2 regions of the Mesorhizobium marinum genome follow, and region 2 is predicted to be linked to the other one. Evidence: predicted binding sites of a transcription regulator. Region 2 holds the regulator's gene; the other holds the start of a gene.

Region 1 (4,920 bases), 490 kb from region 2:
CGTCATGGCTGGCAAGAACGATGCCGCGCTCGCGGCAGGCCTGCGAGATGGCGATCCGGTTCGGCGCGGAGTTCTCTTGCGACTGTGCGATGCGCTTGTCGCAATAGGCACGGAACGCCTCCTCCGACATCTTGAGCTTGCCCATGTAGTACATCGCATAGGCGTCGAGGCTGGCGAACTGGCGCTGTCCCGGCGCGTGGTCCATCAGCGACGCCATCTTCACGCGGTCGTCGCCGTCGAACAGCGCGAAGGCCTCGAGGCAGTCCGGGGCGGAGACCTCACAGCGCAGGTGGACGAAGTGGTCGGCGCGCACGCGGTTTTCGCGAACGCTGTCCTCGATGGCGTCGGCGAGCCGGCGCATGTCTTCCATCGTCAGGTCGGCCTCGAAGTCCATTCCGACGCGCAGGGCGTCGAACACGGTCGTGATGCCGGCGGTCGCCACCTGGGCGTCATGCGCCAGCACGGAGGCGATGGGGTTCCAGCGCACCTTCGGGCGCGGCGCATAGTGGCCCTCGAGATGGTCGGTATGCAGCTCGACCAGGCCCGGAATGACGAAATCGCCCTCCATGTCCTCGCCGGCGCGGGTCACGCCTCCGGCAATGTCGGCGATCTTGCCGTCGCGGATGACAAGCGTGCCCGGCACGACCTCATCGACGAGCACGATCCTTGCGTTGGTGAGTATGGTTTCGGTCATTGTCATGGCTCGTCAGGCGGTCTTGCGTGCGGTGTGCTGGCCAAGCCCGTACCAGGACTTCACCTCGAATGGCGCGCCGGGTTCCGGCTCGACGAACAGCGCCAGCCCGTCGATCCTGGCCGGCTCTTCGAGAGCAGCCGCGAAGACCTCGTCGATGGCGGCGCGCACGCGCGGCAGGTCGGCGTCCGGAACGCGACCGGTCAGCGTCATGTGGAAGCGGAAGCTCTCGAACACGTAGGGGTAGCCCCACCGCATCAGGTTGCGGAACTCCTCGGGGCTCAGCGCGTCCGGGTTGCGCCGCTTGATCTCCGCTTCGCTCAATGGCGCGCGGAACCGGTCAAACGTGGTCACCACGTCGCCCGCAAAGGCATCGAGATCGGGGGCGGGGCTGCCCGGCACCAGGGCCAGGAAGCCGTCGATGCGTGCCGGCACCAGCTTCGAAAGCAGGATCGGCTCGGCGCTGGCGGCATAGGAGGCAATCGCCTGGTCGAGCTCGGCCTCGGTCGCATTCTCGGCAAGGCGGAACGGGGCCTTGAGCGTCGCATGGAAGCCGTAGCGGCGGGCGCTCGCCGTGTGATAGGCGATCTCGGCCGGCGACAGGCCGGTCACTGCCGGCGCGCCGGGCTGGCCCCCGCTGAACGGGTCGCGGCCGAGCCAGCTCGCGGCGATCCGCGTCAGCGGGTCGTTGCGGCCCGGGGTGAAATAGATGGCATAGCGCATCGAAAAGTCCTCGTCGGCCACGTCCCATAGGCGATTTGCATGACGGATTGACGAAGCCGGCTGAAGAAAGTGCAGATAGCAGAGGCGTCCGGCGAAGTCATCGGCCAGAAACGCCGATGCGGTGGCTCATGCCTTCATGAGCCACTCGTGTTCCGGCGCGTTGTGGAACTTCCAGGTGCGCCTGGGGCCAGCCATCACGTTCAGGTAGTAGAGGTCGTAGCCGTGGCAGGCGGCGCAGGGGTGGTAGCCCCTGGGCACCAGCACGACGTCGCCGTCCTCGATCGCCATCGCCTCGTCCAACTCGCGCTTTCCCTCGGCGTCGGCATCGGTGTAGACGCGCTGGAAGGCGAAGCCCTGCGGCGGGTTGAGACGGTGGTAGTAGGTCTCCTCAAGATAGGATTCCCGGGGCAGGTCGTCGCGGTCGTGCTTGTGCGGCGGATAGCTGGACGAGTGGCCGGCCGGGGTGATGACCTCGACAACGAGCAGCGAATCCGCCGGCTCTCCCTCGGGCAGGATATTGGTGACATAGCGCGTGTTGGCGCCCTTGCCGCGCACTTCCTGGCTGAGGCCATCAGGTGCGATCAGACGCGCCTTGAGGCCGCCGCCGAGGCCGGGAGCCGAGCAGACGGCAAGCTCGGCATCCGTGTCGGCGGTGACGGACCAGTCGGAATCCTGGGGTACGTAGACCGACCACGGCTTGCCCTCGAATGGGCTCATGCGCTCGCCGATCAGGCCGAAATCCTCGCCACCGGCGGAAACCGTCGCCTTGCCGGTGACCAGCACCAGGCAGACCTCGCGGCCGCCGGACCGCTCCGACACGGTGTCGCCCGGCTTCATCCGGTGAAGATCGAAGCCGACATAGGTCCAGCCGGCGCTCCCGGGCGTGACGTGAGCCACCCGCCCCGATCCGGGCGTCTTCTTCACCAGCAGCTTCGACACCGGTTACTCCTTCGCGCCGGATTGGCCGGACTGGTCATCGGCCGATCCCGCCGGCTCCGGCTCCTTGTAGAGGAAGAAGAACTGCCAGACCGCATAGGCGGTGAAGGCGAGCGCGATGGTGCCCCACATCGACGCCCCCGTGGCGAATTCAAAAATGGACCACGCGGCACAGACCGCGACGACGGCCACGCGCCGCCAGAGAGGTCGGAAAAACGGATGTTCGTGGTCCTTCAAGACGGCTCGCCCTCGATCATGATTTCGGAAAACCCTGCGTCTCGACACTATAGCCCGCCGCAGTGAGGACGCGCATCAATTCCTTGTAGCCGATCTGCGCCATTTTCAGCGGCGGGCTCTGCCTCGGATCCTGCTCGGCCTCGACGACGAACCAGCCTTCGTAGCCGTGGTCGGCCAGCTTGCGCACGATGGCGCCGAAATCCAGCGAGCCGTCGCCCGGTACGGTGAAGGCGCCGAGCGCCACGGCGTCGAGGAAGGAATGCCGGTTCCAGTCCAGGCTTTCCAGGACCGCCATGCGCACGTCCTTGGTGTGGACGTGGCTGATGCGGGCATGGTGCTTGTCGATCACGCGCAGCACGTCGCCGCCGGCAAAAGCCATGTGCCCGGCGTCGAACAGGAGCGGAATGCCCTCGCCGGAATGGTTCATGAAGGCGTCGAGTTCGTGCTCGAACTGGACGACCGCGGCCATGTGGTGGTGATAGGAGAGCGGCATGCCCTGTTCGGCGCACCATTCGCCGAATTCGGTGAGCTTTCGCGCGTAGGCCTTCATCTCGTCGCCGGACAACACCGCCTTGGTCGCCAGCGGAATCGAGCGGTCGCCCTGGATGGAACGGCCGACCTCGCCATAGACGATGCAGGGGGCGTCGACCGCCTTGAACAGCTCGATCATCGGCCGGATGCGGTCCTTGTTGGCAGCGAGATCGCCGTCCGCGGCGAGCGTTCCGGAGAACCATCCGCCGCAGAGCGTCACATCGGCCGCCTTGAGGATCGGCAGCATGACATCGGGGTCGTTCGGGAATCGGCGACCCATCTCCATGCCCGTGAACCCGGCCGATCGCGACTGGCGCAGGCACTCCTCGAGAGACACGTCTTCGCTGAGTTCCAGCAGGTCGTCGTTCCACCATGCGATGGGGGACATGCCCAGTTTGGCTTTCAAGGTGTTGCTCCGATTTTTCCTGCGAGCGTTGCGTGAAGCCCCTCACCTGCATGCCGGCGAGGGCAGACTTCTAGTTCACAAGATGCTGCATCTTGCGCTTCTTCTCGTAGTCCTTGCGGGCCTTCCTGACGCTCGGGCGCACCGAAACCTCGGGCACCGCGACATCCCACCAGTGGCCGCCGGCGTCGGTGGAGACAAGCGGATCGGTGTCGATGACGATGACGCTGGTGCGCTCGTCCTTCCGGGCCTCTTTGAGCGCACGTTCCAGTTCGGCGATCGAGGCGGCTTTGCGGGCGACCGCGCCCATCGAGGCGGCGTGCGCGACGAAGTCGATCTCCGGCATGACCTCACGCAAAGCGTCTCGGAACAGGTTGTTGAAGTTGGCGCCGCCGGTCGCCATCTGCAGCCGGTTGATGCAGCCGAAACCGCGGTTGTCGAGCACGACGATAGTCAGCTTCTTGCCGAGCATCACCGATGTTGCGATCTCGGAATTCATCATCATGTAGCTGCCGTCGCCGAGCATGACGATGACGTCGTCGTCCGGTCGAGCGATCTTGACGCCGAGCCCGCCGGCGATTTCGTAGCCCATGGTCGAATAGCCGTAGTCGAGATGGTAGCTGCCCGGCCGGCCGGCCGGCCACAGCTTGTGCAACTCGCCGGGCAGTCCGCCCGATGCGCAGACCAGCGTGGCCTTCGATCCCCGCACGCGATGCACCGCGCCGATCGCCTGCGCGTCCGACGGCAGGGAATTGGTCGGGTCGGTGGCGGCCCTGGCCGATTTCAGCCACGCCGCCTTGGCGGCCTTGGCGGTCGCCACCCAGGACGCCGGCGATTTCCAGCCACCGAGTTTTGAATCCAACGCCTCGAGCCCGGCCCTGGCGTCGGCGATCAGCGGCAGGGCGCTGTGCTTGGCCGCGTCGAAAAGCTGGACGTTCAGCCCGACTATCCTGGCGCCATCGGCCTTGAACAGCGCCCAGGAACCGGTTGTGAAATCCTGCATCCGGGAGCCGATGGCCAGCACGACGTCCGCCTGTTCGGCCAGCAGGTTGGAGGCTGACGAGCCGGTGACGCCGACCGAGCCCATGTTGAGCGCATGAACATGCGGCAGGCTCGACTTGCCGGCCTGGGTCTCCATGACCGGAATGCCGCGCTTCTCGGCGAAGGCTTTCAGCGCGGCGGTTGCCTCCGAATAGAGCACGCCGCCGCCGGCAATGATGACCGGCTTCTTCGCGGATTTCAGTGCGGCCACCGCCGCATCGAGTTCGCCGGCATCGGGTTGCGGCCGGCGCGGCGTCCAGACGCGCTCGGCGAAAAAGCTCTCCGGATAGTCGAAGGCCTCGGCCTGTACGTCCTGGCAAAGCGACAGTGTGACCGGCCCGCATTCGGCCGGATCGGT
Region 2 (4,920 bases):
CGACCCGGCAACCGCGCTGCCGGTGCAGATCTACATGTGGGCCAACGAGGCCGAGCGTGCATTCGTCGAACGCACCTCGGGCGCGATCATCATCCTGCTGGCGTTCCTGGCAGTCATGAATATCGGGGCGATCGTCCTGCGCCGGCGTTTTGAACGCCGGTGGTAATGGAGTAGAGGGATATGAACATGCTGACCGAAGCAGCGATCGAGAACAGGCTGTCGCCGATGTCGAACGAACGCGCTGTGAAGATGCAGGGCAGGGACGTCACGGTCCACTACGGCGAGAAGCAGGCGCTGTTCGGCATCAGCCTCGACATCCCCGAGAACCAGGTCACGGCCCTGATCGGTCCGTCCGGCTGCGGCAAGTCGACCTTCCTGCGCTGCCTGAACCGCATGAACGACACGATCGACGTCGCCAGGATCGGCGGCAAGATCACGCTCGACGGGCAGGACATCTACGACAAGGCGATCGATGTGGTCGAGTTGCGCGCCCGCGTCGGCATGGTGTTCCAGAAGCCGAATCCGTTTCCGAAGTCCATCTACGAGAACGTCGCCTATGGCCCGCGCATCCACGGACTGACGCGCAACAAGACCGAACTCGACGGCATCGTCGAGGAAAGCCTGAAGAAGGCGGCGCTGTGGAACGAGGTCAAGGACCGGCTCCACGAATCCGGCACCGGGCTGTCGGGCGGCCAGCAGCAGCGCCTGTGCATCGCCCGCACGATCGCGGTGTCGCCGGAGGTCATCCTCATGGACGAGCCCTGCTCGGCGCTCGATCCGATCGCGACCGCCAAGGTCGAGGAGTTGATGGACGAGCTGAAGCAGAACTACACGATCGTCATCGTCACCCATTCGATGCAGCAGGCCGCGCGCGTCTCGCAGCGGACCGCCTTCTTCCATCTCGGCGTGCTGGTCGAGGAAGGACCGACGGACACGATCTTCACGAGCCCGCACGACAAGCGAACGCAGGACTACATCACCGGCCGCTTCGGCTGAGCCGCCTGACCAGGTAACCGAAAGGCTCTCAACGATGGGCGAACATACCGTCACTTCCTTCGACGACGACCTGAACCACATCCAGCAGCTCATTCGCGACATGAGCGAACTGGCGGGCTCGATGGTCGGCGCGGCGATCCGCGCGCTCGTGACCTCGGACAATGCGCTTGCGCAGCGGGTCGTCTCCGATGACGCCATTATGGACGCACGCCAGCGCGAACTCGACGATCGTTCGATCGCGCTGATCGCCAAGCGCCAGCCGATGGCGCAGGACCTGCGCGCCGTCGTCGGCGCCATCCGCATGGCGGGCGACCTCGAACGCATCGGCGATCTTGCCAAGAACATCGCCAAGCGGGTCAGCGCCGTCGGCCACGGCGTCACACCGCGCAATCTTTCGCATGGCATCGAAGGCATGGCAGACCTGGTGCTGCGCCAGGTCCAGAGCGTCATCGAGCTCTATGTGGCTCGCGACGCCGACGGGCTGAGGACGCTGCGCACGGACGACGAGAAGATCGACGCCCGCTACACGGCGGTGTTCCGCGAACTCCTGACCTACATGATGGAAGACCCGCGCAACATCACGGCCTGCACGCATCTCCTGTTCTGCGCCAAGAATCTGGAGCGCATCGGCGACCATGTGACGAACATCGCCGAGAACGCCTACTATGTGGTGACCGGCGAGCAGTTGCCGGTGAGCCGCCCGAAGCTGGACGAGACCCAGCTCTCGGTGCTGGCCGAATAGCGCGACGACAGGAGGCATCCCAAGGTGATCGCTCCGAAAGTCATGGTGGTCGAGGACGAAGAGCCACTCGGCGTTCTGCTTCGCTACAATCTCGAGGCCGAAGGCTATCAGGTCGAGATCGTGACGCGCGGCGACGAGGCGGAGATCCGGCTGCAGGAGCACGCGCCCGACCTGCTGGTTCTCGACTGGATGATCCCCGGCATTTCCGGCATCGAGCTTTGCCGCCGCCTCAGGATGCGCCCGGAGACGCAGCGCCTGCCGATCATCATGCTGACGGCGCGTGGCGAGGAATCCGACCGGGTGCGCGGCCTCTCGACGGGCGCCGACGACTATCTGGTCAAGCCGTTCTCGACGCCGGAGTTCATGGCCCGGGTTCGGGCGCTGCTGCGTCGCGCGAAGCCGGAGGTGCTGTCCTCCGTGCTCAAGGTCGGCGACATCATGCTCGACCGCGAGGCGCACAGGGTCTACCGCAAGAAGAACGAGATCAAGCTCGGCCCGACCGAATTCCGGCTGCTTGAATTCATGATGCGCCATCCGGGCCGCGTCTTCTCGCGCAGCCAGCTTCTCGACAACGTCTGGGGCGAGACCATCTACATCGACGAACGCACCGTCGACGTTCATGTCGGCCGGCTGCGCAAGGCGGTGAACAACGGCCGGATGCCGGACGTGATCCGCACCATCCGCGGCGCCGGCTACGCCATCCGCGACGACTGATCCGCTCCTCCCGCGACGGTCTGCAGCGCAGCGCCCTTGCCGCGCCAGCATGTCCGGTGCATATTATTCCGAGCGCCGAAAAAAATAGCAGGCGGCGCTTGAGGGAGGAGTCCATGCGTTCATTCGCCCGCATGCTTGCGGCGCTTGCCGTGGCTATGCTGGCCTGGTGCGCGGTGCTGCCTGCCCAGGCGGCGGCGCGCCCGACGTCGCAGGAGATGCTGCGCGACTGGTACTATCTGATGAACGAGTTGGTCCGGCATACCGCGACCTATTCGCCGCCCGTGGCGAGCCGTTCGTTCGGCTATCTCGGCGTCACCGCCTTCGAGGCCGCCGTTGGCGGGTCGGACAGCCTGGTGTCGCTTGTCGGCCAGTTGCAGGGGCACACGTCGGTGCCTCAGCGCGAACCGGGAGCGATCTATGACGAGGCGGTCGTTACCAGCGCGGCCATGTCGGACGCGATCGTCTATTATTTCGGCAATACCGGTCCTACCGGCCAGCGCGCGATCAGGGCCGCGCAGAAGAAATGGCGGTCGATGGTCATCGACGGCGTGCCCGAGGATGTCGTGGCGCGCAGCGAAACCTTCGGCAAGGCGGTGGCCGCCAGCATCCATGAATGGTCGATGGATGACGGTGGCGCGACCGTCACCAACATGGGTTTTCCTGAACAGCTTGACCTGCCTGCCGGCGAGGACAAGTGGGTGCCGACGAGCGCGATCCGCCAGCAGCAACTGCCGCTGTTGCCGGGCTGGGGCAACAACCGCACCTTCGCGACGCCCTCGGGCTCGACCTGCGGCACGCCGGGCAATCCGCCCTACAGCACCGAGCCCGGATCGCAGTTCTACCAGGAGGCGATCGAGGTCTACGAGACCGCAAAGAGCGCCACGCCTGAACAGATCGCCATTGCCCGCTTCTGGTCGGACGACCCGATGCTGTCGATGACCCCGCCGGGCCACTGGATATCGATCGCGCTGCAGGTCGCGGAGCAGGCCGATCTTTCGCTCGACGACACTGTCGACCTGCTGGCGCGCATGGGAGTCGCGATGTCGGACGCGTTTGTCGGCTGCTGGCATGACAAATATGCCTTCAACCTCATACGCCCGGTCACCTACATCAAGAAGGTCGTCGACCCCAAGTGGGAGCCGATCCTGAACACGCCGCCCTTTCCAGAGTATCCGAGCGGCCACAGCACCGTCTCCGGCGCCATGGACGCCGTGCTGACCGCGTTTTTCGGCGACAACTACGCATTCGAGGACAAGACCGGCTCGCCCGACGGACGCAACCCGCGCAGCTTCAAGAGTTTCCGCGCGGCCGCCGACGAGGCCGGCATCTCGAGGATGTACGGCGGCATCCACTTCCGCTCCGCCATCGTGGACGGCCTCGAGCAGGGCCGCTGCATTGGCGGCTATACCAACAAGCTGAGGACGAGGAGATGACGATGCGCCTCGGATTGTGCGGGTTTGCCGTCGTGCTGGCGTGGGCAGGGATGTCGGCCGCGCGTGCCGAGGAGCCGTTGCCCGGCGCCCCCGCTCCCGTCGTCCCGAGCTTCGTCGAGGAGACGGCCAGCGCCGGAATCGACAATGTCTACAAGGGCGAGTGGGAATATATGGTGGGCGGCGGGGCGGCGTCCTTCGATTGCAACAGTGACGGCTATCCGGACCTGTTGCTTGCCGGCGGCGAGCAGCCCGCCCGTTTCTATCGCAATGCGAGCAAGCGCGGCGGCGTGCTTGCGTTCACGGTAGAACCAAGCGGCCTCGAACTGGACAAGGTCAGCGGCGCCTACCCGCTCGATGTCGATGGCGACGGCATCACCGACATCGTCCTGCTGAGGGTTGGCGAGAATGTCGTGATGCGCGGTCTTGGCGGCTGCAAGTTCGAGCGCGCCAACGAAGCCTGGAGTTTTGCCGGCGGCGATGCGTGGTGGACGTCGCTCTCCGCGACCTGGGAGAAGGGGGCCGGTTGGCCGACCATCGCGGTCGGCAGCTACATCGACCGGCGCGAGGAAATCTCCCCCTGGGGTTCGTGCACCGACAACTGGCTGCTTCGTCCCGCCGCCGGGGCGCGGGGCTTTGACGCGCCCATCGCTCTGAAGCCGAGCTTCTGTCCTCTGTCGATCCTGTTCACGGACTGGAACCGTTCGGGCACGCCATCGCTGCGCGTCTCCAACGACCGCGAATATTACGAGGGCGGCCAGGAGCAGATGTGGAAGGTCGAGCCGGGCAAGCTGCCGGCGCTCTATACCGCGGACGAGGGCTGGAAATATCTGCGCATCTGGGGAATGGGGATCGCCAGCTACGACCTCGATTTCGACGGATATCCGGAATATTTCCTGACCAGCATGGCGGACAACAAGCTGCAGACGCTTGCCGTAGTTCCCAAGGACGGATCGTCGCCCAAGCCGGCCTATGCCGATGTCGCCTATCCCAGCAACGTCACAGCGCACCGGCCGTATTTCGGCGACGATCTGAAGC

The links. The regulator PhoB, encoded in region 2, activates phosphate uptake and scavenging genes when phosphate is short. The targets are predictions, from matches to a motif close to TGTCATNNANCTGTCAT.
Positions count from the first base shown of each region.
Region 1: ABUE31_RS09720 (DUF1045 domain-containing protein) is a predicted target of PhoB. The motif match lies at 1,454-1,470, and genes of this name have one in related genera.

Region 1 is NZ_JBFOCI010000002.1:851,934-856,853, forward strand. It holds gene ABUE31_RS09715 (alpha-D-ribose 1-methylphosphonate 5-triphosphate diphosphatase) at 1-694, opposite strand, end outside; gene ABUE31_RS09720 (DUF1045 domain-containing protein) at 707-1,414, opposite strand; gene iolB (5-deoxy-glucuronate isomerase) at 1,541-2,353, opposite strand; gene ABUE31_RS09730 (DUF3329 domain-containing protein) at 2,357-2,587, opposite strand; gene iolE (myo-inosose-2 dehydratase) at 2,604-3,524, opposite strand; gene iolD (3D-(3,5/4)-trihydroxycyclohexane-1,2-dione acylhydrolase (decyclizing)) at 3,595-4,920, opposite strand, start outside.
Region 2 is NZ_JBFOCI010000002.1:358,103-363,022, reverse strand. It holds gene pstA (phosphate ABC transporter permease PstA) at 1-166, shown strand, start outside; gene pstB (phosphate ABC transporter ATP-binding protein PstB) at 181-996, shown strand; gene phoU (phosphate signaling complex protein PhoU) at 1,031-1,738, shown strand; gene phoB (phosphate regulon transcriptional regulator PhoB) at 1,766-2,452, shown strand; gene ABUE31_RS07260 (vanadium-dependent haloperoxidase) at 2,566-3,885, shown strand; gene ABUE31_RS07255 (CRTAC1 family protein) at 3,888-4,920, shown strand, end outside.